DNA from 3 places in the Pseudomonas sp. MWU12-2319 genome. Region 3 is predicted to be linked to each of the others. Evidence: riboswitches for the same ligand, from Rfam matches in the RefSeq annotation. Region 3 holds a riboswitch; each other region holds the start of a gene.
What was found. A riboswitch is a leader RNA that binds a small molecule or an ion and turns the genes downstream of it on or off. The one in region 3 is predicted to bind cobalamin.
Positions count from the first base shown of each region.

Region 1: linked by a shared signal. The riboswitch ahead of M5C01_RS04980 (CbtB domain-containing protein) and the one ahead of cobW (cobalamin biosynthesis protein CobW) in region 3 are both predicted to bind cobalamin.
Region 2: linked by a shared signal. The riboswitch ahead of cobO (cob(I)yrinic acid a,c-diamide adenosyltransferase) and the one ahead of cobW (cobalamin biosynthesis protein CobW) in region 3 are both predicted to bind cobalamin.

Region 1 covers NZ_JALJES010000002.1:496,160-499,429, reverse strand. The annotation lists gene M5C01_RS04990 (threo-3-hydroxy-L-aspartate ammonia-lyase) at 1-562, shown strand, start outside; gene M5C01_RS04985 (CbtA family protein) at 697-1,428, opposite strand; gene M5C01_RS04980 (CbtB domain-containing protein) at 1,444-1,656, opposite strand; cobalamin riboswitch at 1,690-1,823, opposite strand; gene metE (5-methyltetrahydropteroyltriglutamate--homocysteine S-methyltransferase) at 1,921-3,270, opposite strand, start outside.
Region 2 covers NZ_JALJES010000019.1:58,624-61,893, reverse strand. The annotation lists gene M5C01_RS26425 (cobyrinate a,c-diamide synthase) at 1-822, opposite strand, end outside; gene cobO (cob(I)yrinic acid a,c-diamide adenosyltransferase) at 819-1,430, opposite strand; cobalamin riboswitch at 1,513-1,734, opposite strand; gene M5C01_RS26415 (hypothetical protein) at 1,862-2,035, opposite strand; gene M5C01_RS26410 (N-acetyltransferase) at 2,069-2,533, opposite strand; gene M5C01_RS26405 (hypothetical protein) at 2,840-3,270, shown strand, end outside.
Region 3 covers NZ_JALJES010000010.1:98,703-101,972, reverse strand. The annotation lists gene cobN (cobaltochelatase subunit CobN) at 1-132, opposite strand, end outside; gene cobW (cobalamin biosynthesis protein CobW) at 136-1,203, opposite strand; cobalamin riboswitch at 1,298-1,517, opposite strand; gene M5C01_RS17515 (glycosyltransferase family 4 protein) at 1,606-2,898, shown strand; gene M5C01_RS17510 (glycoside hydrolase) at 2,902-3,270, opposite strand, start outside.

The DNA.
Region 1 (3,270 bases), on a different contig from region 3:
TGGTCGAAACCTGGCTGAGGAGCATGGCTACACCTTGATCCCATCCTATGACCACCCGGATGTCATCGCTGGGCAAGGGACGGCGACCCTGGAGTTACTGCAAGAAACCGGCCCGCTGGACGCGCTATTCGTCTGTCTCGGTGGCGGTGGACTGTTGGCGGGAGCTGCCTTGGCAACCCGCGCACTGTCACCTGACTGTAAACTTTACGGTGTCGAGCCGCAGACGGGGAATGACGGTCAACAGTCGTTTCGCAGGGGCGAAATTGTACATATCGACACACCGGACACCTTGGCAGACGGAGCCCAGACTCAGCATCTGGGGCACTATACATTCCCAATCATTCGCCGCGACGTTGATGACATCCTGACTGTCACGGATGCCCAGTTGATCGAGGGTATGCGTTTTTTTGCCGAGCGCATGAAGATGGTCGTGGAGCCGACCGGATGCTTGGGGTTGGCCGCTGTACGTGAAATGGGCAAGGCGCTGGAAGGTAAACGTGTCGGTGTGATCGTGAGCGGAGGCAATATTGACCTGGATCGGTACGCCCGGTTGCTGGCGTAGCCTTTAACGCTGACGTTGCGAGTCGGTTGCGCCGGTAAGCCGCTCGCGCATTGACTGGCAAGGCTCTGGAAGTGGCGGAACAGAGGGATGACAGGGTTCAAGCAGTGCCGTTTGCACGGCACCGCTCTTCAACTTCAGGCGCGGGTGGAGAACCCGGGCAGATTCAGCTTGCGCTCGGCCAACCAGCCAAACGTCAGGCCTACGGTGGTCCAGAGCACCAGCTGGATGCCCAGGGAGGCCACGCGGAACTTCCACAGCAGGACCGCCGAGAAAGCCTGCGGCACTTCATTGATGGTCGGGAACAGAGCACCGGCAACCGCCATGATCAGAATGTACAACCCCACCGCCAGGATCGAGCCGCTCCAGATGCCGAGGGCCGGGATCAGCTTACGCGCGGCATTGATCGCAATCACCGCCGCAATCACCGACACCAGCAACATCAGGAAGAACAGCTTGGTGCGCTGCGCGATGGTTTCCGGATCGCCAATTGACGGCGGATTGGACGGGTATTTCAGCCCGGGTACCAGAATCAACGTGACGAAGGCCGCCAATGCCAGCAGCGCGGCCAGGCCACGCGGCCCGATCTTGCCGACACGCCCGAGGGAATAGGCAAACACCAGGGCGAAGATCCCGCCCAGGGAAACGCTGTACACCACCACACCGGTGAACAAACCGAACGTGCTCTGCACCTCGCGGCTCACCAGTTCCTCTTCTTCCGGAGCATCACCGTGCATGTGCGCCATGTGCTCTTCGAAGGCAATCGCCTTGTCGATTTGCGGCTCACCAAACACTTTGGCAAAGCCAAAGGCAAGAATGCCGGCGAGCAAGCCCACCAGCATGCCGCGAATCAATAATTGACCGGTCATGTCATGTTCCTTGAATCAGTGGCAGGGGAAACCAAGCAGGTGGCGTCCGTCGTGCACGAATTCGTGGACATACATACCCTTGAACAAAGCCGTCGCGCCCTGCTCCGCACCGACGAAATAAATCGCCAGCATCAACAGCAGGCCGCCAAAAATGGCCCAGGGAAGGATTTCGCCCAACGGAATGGTGGGCAGGGAAACATCGGTCTGCGTAGCAGCGTTATAAGCCATATGAACCTCCAGGGAAGACGCGTCCCAGTACGGATTACGGATTGGAGAAACAGGGTCTGGCTTACGCCTGATAAACAGACGAATACAGTGGCGCGACCGCGCCGGATTTCAACCGGCTTCCTGTTTCTGAACGAGTTGTAAAACGCTCTAGTGAAAAAGCGATAGAACCCCGGCAGTGTACGCACTCCGGCTGACAGCAGCCATAAAAAAGCCGGAGCACGCTGACAGACTCCGGCAGGTACTTCAGGCGCAGGGCTTAGCGCATTACGCCAGTTCTGCACGCAGTTGGCGGGCGGCGCTGACCATATGCACCAGGGCAGCCTCGGTTTCCGGCCAGCCACGGGTTTTCAGACCGCAATCCGGGTTGACCCACAGACGCTCGGCGGGAATACGCTGGGCGGCCTTGCGCAGCAGGTTGGCCATTTCCGAAGCATCCGGAACCCGTGGCGAGTGGATGTCGTAGACGCCCGGCCCGATTTCATTCGGGTAAGCGAAGGCTTCGAACGCCTCCAACAGTTCCATGTCCGAACGCGAGGTTTCAATGGTGATGACGTCGGCATCCATGGCCGCAATGGACTCGATCACATCGTTGAACTCGCTGTAGCACATGTGGGTATGGATCTGGGTTTCGTCACGCACACCGGACGCGCACAGACGGAAGACCTCGGTGGCCCAGTCCAGGTAGTGCTGCCATTGCGCCCGGCGTAGCGGCAGACCTTCGCGGAACGCCGCTTCGTCGATCTGCACGATCTTGATGCCAGCGGTTTCCAGGTCCATCACTTCGTCACGAATGGCCAGGGCCAGTTGACGAGCCTGCACTTCACGGGACACGTCCTCACGGGGGAAGGACCACATCAGCATGGTCACGGGACCGGTCAGCATGCCCTTCATCACTTTGTCGGTAAGGCCTTGGGCGTAGCGGATCCACTCCACGGTCATGGCTTTCGGACGGCTCAGATCGCCGAAGATCACCGCGGGTTTCACGCAACGGGAACCGTAGCTCTGGACCCAGCCAAAGCGGCTGAAGACATAACCCTCGAGTTGCTCGGCGAAGTACTCGACCATGTCGTTACGCTCGGCTTCACCGTGCACCAACACGTCCAGGCCCAGGCGCTCCTGGAACGCGACAGCATGGCGAATCTCGCTCTGCATCGCTTCGGTGTATTCGGCTTCGCTCAACTTGCCTTGCTTGAACGACTGACGCGCCAGGCGGATGGCCGCCGTTTGCGGAAACGAACCGATGGTCGTGGTCGGGAACAGCGGCAGATTCAGGCCGGCGCGCTGCTTCTCGATACGGGTTGCGAACAACGAGTGACGCTGACTGTCCTTGGCGGTGATCGCGGCAACACGAGCCTGCACAGCCGGCTTGTGGATGCGCGGCGAGGCGGCACGGCTGGCTTGAACCGCACGGCTCCTGGCCAGTGCTTGCAGGACTGGAGCCGCTTCGGGTTCGTTGATCGCACGGGCCAGAATCGCAACTTCTTCACACTTCTGCACGGCAAAGGCCAGCCAGCTCTTCAGTTCGGCGTCCAGCTTGTCTTCACGGCCCAGGTCGACCGGACTGTGCAGCAACGAACAGGAAGGCGCGACCCACAGGCGATCGCCCAGGCGCTC
Region 2 (3,270 bases), on a different contig from region 3:
GTGGATCGGCGAGAAAAACCGCAACTCGGCGCCCATGGCCCGCAGCAGGTCCAGGTTGGCGCCATAGATGAAGGCAAAGGCCTCGTCGTGGGCGACGGCGATGCGCACACCGGCCAGCAGCGGCTCGGCGGCTAGCGGATCGGGCGCCTCGAAGGCCACCGGCGGCGGCAATGCGACCTCGCAACTGCCAGCCAGGGCCTCGGCGGCCGCGTCCAGGCGCCTGTCCAGGTCATTCAATTCACTGGCCTGCACCAGGCCGAGATGGCGGCTCGGCAGCTCGATCCCGGTTTCCCGGGAGAGCGCGCCGTACCAGCGCAGGCCTTCGGTCAGGCTGCCTTCGAGCAACTGCGCGTGACGCAGGGTGCCGACGCGATTGGCCAGCACCCCGGCGAACGGCAGGTCCGGCTGGTAACGCGCCAGCCCCAGGGCCAGGGCGCCGAAGGTCTGGGCCATGGCCGTACCGTCGATGACTCCGAGCACCGGCACACCGAAATGTCGGGCCAGATCGGCGCTCGACGGCGTGCCGTCGAACAGCCCCATGACACCCTCGATCAGGATCAGGTCGGCCTCGCCCGCCGCTTCCCAGAGCAGCCGGCGGCTTTCCTCGGCGCCGACCATCCACAAATCCAGCTGATAGACCGGCGCACCGCTGGCGCGCTCATGAATCATCGGGTCGAGAAAATCCGGGCCGCACTTGAACACCCGGACCTTGCGCCCCTGATTGCGGTGCAGGCGCGCCAGGGCCGCCGTCACCGTGGTCTTGCCCTGGCCGGAAGCCGGCGCGGCGATCAGCACCGCCGGGCAATGACGCGTTTGCCTCATAGTTCGATGCCCTTCTGGGCCTTGATCCCGGCCTGGAACGCATGCTTGAGCAGGCCCATTTCGGTCACGGTGTCGGCCAGCTCGATCATTTCCGGCTTGGCGCCGCGGCCGGTGACCAGCACGTGCTGCATCGGCGGACGGGCTTGCAGGTCGGTCAACACCTGGTCGAGGTCCAGATAACCGTGCTTGAGGGCGATATTCAGCTCATCGAGCACCACCAGGCCGATGCTCGGATCACGGAGCATTTCCTGGGAGACTGTCCAGGCGGCTTCGGCGGCGGCGATATCGCGCTGGCGATCCTGGGTCTCCCAGGTAAAGCCCTCGCCCATCACATGGAAGCGCACCTGCTCGGGGAAGCGCCGGAAGAACAGCTCTTCGCCGGTGCTGTTGCGTCCCTTGATAAATTGCACCACGCCGCACTGCATGCCATGGCCCATGGCCCGGGCGAGCATGCCGAAGGCCGAGCTGCTCTTGCCCTTGCCGTTGCCGGTCAGTACCAGCAGCAGGCCGCATTCGTTCGGGGCACTGGCGATACGCTCGTCGATAACGGCCTTTTTGCGCAGCATGCGCGCCAGGTGACGTTCGTCGCGATCGGGGGATTCGTTCATGGCAGCTCTCCGTTGGGGCTGGATAAGGCAAACGGGGGGCAGGAAAAAACGCGGCCGGGGCCGTCCAGCATCGCCCGCCGTGACGCTGTGGGATGGATCAGGCCGGTCTCCGGGCTCATGAGCTGCGTATTCGCGGGACCGCGCGCCTTCCCATGTCGCAGGACACAGTGGCTCAAGGCGCGGTCTTGACTCATTTACCGTTGCGGGGGCAGCGCCGGAATCGCGCCTGTCGAAGGGCTCACCGGCTTCCCTGTTTCACCCTGTCGGCGGTTCGCCACAGAGCACCTGAAACAATCGGCGAAGGTTAGAGGGTTGGGGGTGGAGCGTCAAATAAAGCCGGTGTCAGAAAAGCAAACGCCCCGGGCCAGGCGGGGCGTTTGTAGACAATTTGGGAGGAAGCCTTTTGCCAAAGTCGGTAGTTGGAGCCAATGTCAGGAGCGAGCCCCCGCGAGCACACCAGCAGGCTCGAGTTCCTTGCCACGGTTCAAACCGACCTTGAGAAAACGACGCTGATTTTCAGAAAAACCCACAGCAGCCAACGACATGGCTTCAGTGGTGAATTTGGCAATCATGGCCGCTTTCGCAGCGTTTTTAGTCGTTTTCATAGACACCTCTGTGTCTTGACAATTAAAGAGATCTTAATGACCCGCTACAGAAATCACAAGGCGACCGTCATCGCCAAAATCAAACCCCAACTCCTTGTACAAGGCGATAGCTCCCTTTGCCGGGTCTTGCGCCTCAATTTCCTTGCATTTGAGCATGCGAGCATAGAAATCAACGGCAGACAGGGACAAGGATGCAACCAGACCTTTCAGAGGATGCGTTTTGTCGCCCCGCCCCTCCAAGAGAATGATTTTTATACAAATCCTACTCTTCCTTGGCGTCGCATAGCATAAACCGCACAACTCAGGACCGAACCACAATGCCAGGTCAAACCCTTTCAGATCGGTCCGTTTCCACTTTCTCACTTCTTCCCATGGATAGAGAGTTGCACGCGCGCCCCAATGCTCCGTCGCCGCTATCGCGCAGTGATCGATCGGCTCAAACCGAACCTGACGGGTGTCGATACCGGCAGCGATGCACTCAGGGTCACTGGCGAACATCTGATAAGCAAGACGCCTCGCCTGGAATCGAAAAACCTCGTACTTGAGGCTATTGAACTTGGGGACTCTACTCATTTCGCTTGGACTTAAAGCGCATAACGCAATAGATAACGACTCCCAAAGACTACAGATAGATTTCTTTATCTGCATAGCTGATGTGTCACTGGGTGCGACAGCCAGCTCAAAGCCGAGCGCTCCTCCAAACCCCGACCAAGATCAAAAAACCGGCGCCAGAATTTGTGCTACGTTGACCAAGGTGATATCAAATAGCCACAACCCGACCAACAATAAATAAAGGGTAGTCCCATGCAAGGCCTGATCATCAACAATCCGAAACTGGAATTCCTGCGTCCCGCCCTGGAACGCTGGCCTGAATGCATTGATCGCTACAATCAACTCCTCGGTGACGGTCAGGCGCCCTACTGGTTCAATGAACGGGCCAACCTGGGGTTGCTGTCGGTAGCCGCCTGGGCCGCGGAAATGGTCAGCCTGGAGCATTTTCCGACCAAGAAGCAGATCGAAGACGGTGACCGCAGCGGACGCTGCGACCTGCAGATATCCACCGCGCAGGAGTCGGTCTATATCCAGGCCACGCAACGCTGGCCCAAGGTCAACAACCTGAACCCTATGCCGGCCCTGCTGGATGTGGCGAGCGATGCGAAAAAGATCAGCCACCCCCATCACCTGAAACTCGGCTGCCTGTTCGTCTCGCCGTTCAAACCGCAGCAGAGCCCCAG
Region 3 (3,270 bases):
CGCCGCTTCGGCGAGCAATGCCAGGCTTGAATCGCCGCTGCAGAGGATCACCAGCTCGGCGGGGGTTTGCCCCAGGTCGGCGATATTGTCATCCGACACAAAACCGCCGGGCTGGGTCCTGAGCAGATGCATGGGTCAGACAGTCAGCGCGGCGCGCAAGGTCGATTCGAGCAGCGCGGCATCCAGTTCCTGGCCGATCAGCACCAGGCGGGTGACACGTGGCTCGTCCGCGCTCCAGGCACGGTCGAAGTGCTTGTCGAAACGAGTGCCCACACCCTGGATCAGCAGGCGCATCGGCTTGTTCGGGATCGCGGCGAAACCCTTGACCCGCAGGATACCGTGCTTGACCACCAATTGCGTCAGGGCGTCCAGCAGCAGGCTTTCATCGGCTTGCGGCAGTTCGAGGGAGATCGAGTCGAAGGCATCATGATCGTGGTCGTCATGATCGTCATCGTCGTGGTGGTGATCATGGTGGCTGTGGCGACCGTCGATATGCTCCTCGGAACCGGCGCCCAGGCCCAGCAGCACGTCCAGGGGCAGGCGACCGCTGCTGGCTTCGATGACCTTCACTGCCGGCGGCAGCTCCTCGGCCACTTCCAGGCGCACCCGGGCCAGGTCTTCAGGGCTGATCAGGTCGGCCTTGTTGAGAATCACCAGGTCGGCGCTGGACAGTTGGTCGGCGAACAGCTCGTGCAGCGGCGATTCGTGGTCCAGGTTCGGGTCGAGCTTGCGCTGGGCATCCACCTGGTCCGGGAACGCGGCGAAGGTGCCGGCGGCCACGGCCGGGCTGTCGACCACGGTGATCACCGCGTCGACGGTGCAGGCACTGCGGATTTCCGGCCACTGGAAGGCTTGTACCAGGGGTTTGGGCAGCGCCAGGCCGGAGGTTTCGATAAGGATATGATCGAGGTCGCCACGGCGCGCCACCAGTTCGCGCATCACCGGGAAGAATTCTTCCTGGACCGTGCAGCAGAGGCAGCCGTTGGCCAGTTCATAGACACGGCCATTGGCTTCTTCTTCGCTGCAGCCGATGGAGCACTGCTTGAGGATCTCGCCGTCGATGCCCAGTTCGCCGAACTCGTTGACGATCACCGCGATGCGGCGGCCCTGGGCGTTGTCGAGCATATGGCGCAACAGGGTGGTCTTGCCCGAGCCGAGAAAGCCGGTGACGATGGTGACGGGAAGCTTGGCCAGTGTTTTCATCGGATGCCCTTTGGCAAAGTGGCGGGCATACGGGACGAGAACCGCGGCCCTTGGGCGCGGATGCGTTCGCCACCGGATCACCCCGCCCGGTTGTAGTGAGAAACGGTGACGAGGCAGGTCTCCTGGCTTACGGTCTGGCGGTCGCGCTTGCTCTCGAAAGCAGGCGAACCGGCCGGGCCTTGCGCCTTCCCGCCCGTAGGCAGTGGCATTGCAGGGCTATCGAACCGTTTACAGTTGCGGGGGCAGCCGCGGCATACCGCGTTCCCTTCTTAGCTTCGGCCGAACGCCGAAGAACCTCGAAGCTGCAAGGCTACGCAGTGCGCCGGGGCAGGTCAATCGCGAGCGCCGCTGTGGTTTAATTGCGCCCCTTTTCCCGCCCTGCCCGTTTCAAGGAATCCTGTTATGAACGCCACCGACATCACCCAGGTCCTGGTTATCGGTTATGTCTGGCCGGAACCGCGCTCGTCGGCCGCCGGCGGGCACATGATGCAGATCCTCGAAAGCTTTCTCGAGGTCGGCTGGCGCATCACCTTCGCCAGCCCGGCCGTTATCGGCGAACACAAGGCCGACCTGGCGAGCCTGGGCATCGAGGAATGTCGCATCGAGCTCAATAACAGCAGCTTCGACAGTTTTGTCGCCGACCTGCAACCCGACGTGGTGCTGTTCGACCGTTTCATGATGGAAGAGCAGTTCGGCTGGCGCGTGGAAAAACACTGTCCCGGGGCCCTGCGGGTGCTGGAGACCGCCGACCTGCAAAGTCTGCGCGATGCCCGCCAGCAACAGCTCAAGGCACGTCTGAAAGACGATCAGGACCTGAATGACTTCAGCACCCTGTTCGCCCCCGACCAGCGGCAGATGTTCGAACAGATGAGCGCGACCGATCAGGCCCAGCGGGAAATCGCCGCCATCTACCGCTCGGACCTGAACCTAATGATTTCCGATGTCGAGTCGCAGTTGCTGATCGAGCAGTTCAAGGTCCCGGCGGCGCTACTGCACTGGTGCCCGCTGATGATCGACACGCCCACGGCGGCCTACCGCGATTTCGATGAGCGCGCGCACTTTCTCAGCATCGGCAACTTCCGCCACGCGCCGAACTGGGATGCCGTGCTCTGGATGAAGACCACGATCTGGCCGCTGATCCGCCAGCAACTGCCCACCGCCCAGTTACATATCTATGGCGCCTACACCCCGCCCAAGGCCACCGCGCTGCACAACCCCGCCCAGGGCTTTCACATCATGAACTGGGCCGAGGATGCCTTGCAGGTCATGGCGGCGGCACGGGTGTGTCTGGCACCGCTGCGTTTCGGTGCCGGTATCAAGGGCAAGATCGTCGACGCCATGCTCTGCGGCACACCGAATGTCACCACCCCCATCGGCGCCGAAGCCATGCACGGTGAGCTGCCCTGGGCCGGCGCCATCGAAACCAGCGCCGTCGCCCTGGCGCAATCGGCCGTGCGTCTCTACCAGGACCGTGCGCCGTGGCAGCAGGCCCAGGCCAACGGCCAGGTGCTGCTCGCCGCCCGTTATGAGCGGCAGGTCCACGGCCCGGCGTTGATTGCCCGGATCCAGGCCTGCCGCGAGGATCTGGCGGCCCACCGTCGGAACAATTTCACCGGGGCGATGCTGCGCCACCATCACCACAAGAGCACCCAGTACATGTCCCAGTGGATCGAGGCGAAGAACCGCGTCGACTGAGCCTCAGGAGGCACCGAGGAGCTGGCGGATCTCGATCAGTTGCGCCGGCTCGCCGGCCACCACTACATGGGCCGACAACGGAGGCAGTTGCCGGCCCTCCGGCGTGCGGCTGGGCCTGACGGAGAAGTTGACGGTAATCAGCGTGCCGTCGGCAAAGGTCGAGCGTTGCAGCAGGCGATCCCCGGACAACACCTGGAAATCGTCCATGGCCTGGCTGAACAGGCGCTCGTGCAAGGGCCGGAACACCTTGTCGTAGGCACTGATCAGCGGCAGGTCACGGGAAATCACCTGATCGTTGAGGTGATACAGCGGCGGCACCATGTACAGCAACTGCAGCAAGGCCGTGACATCACGTTCGCTGGAGAACTTCAG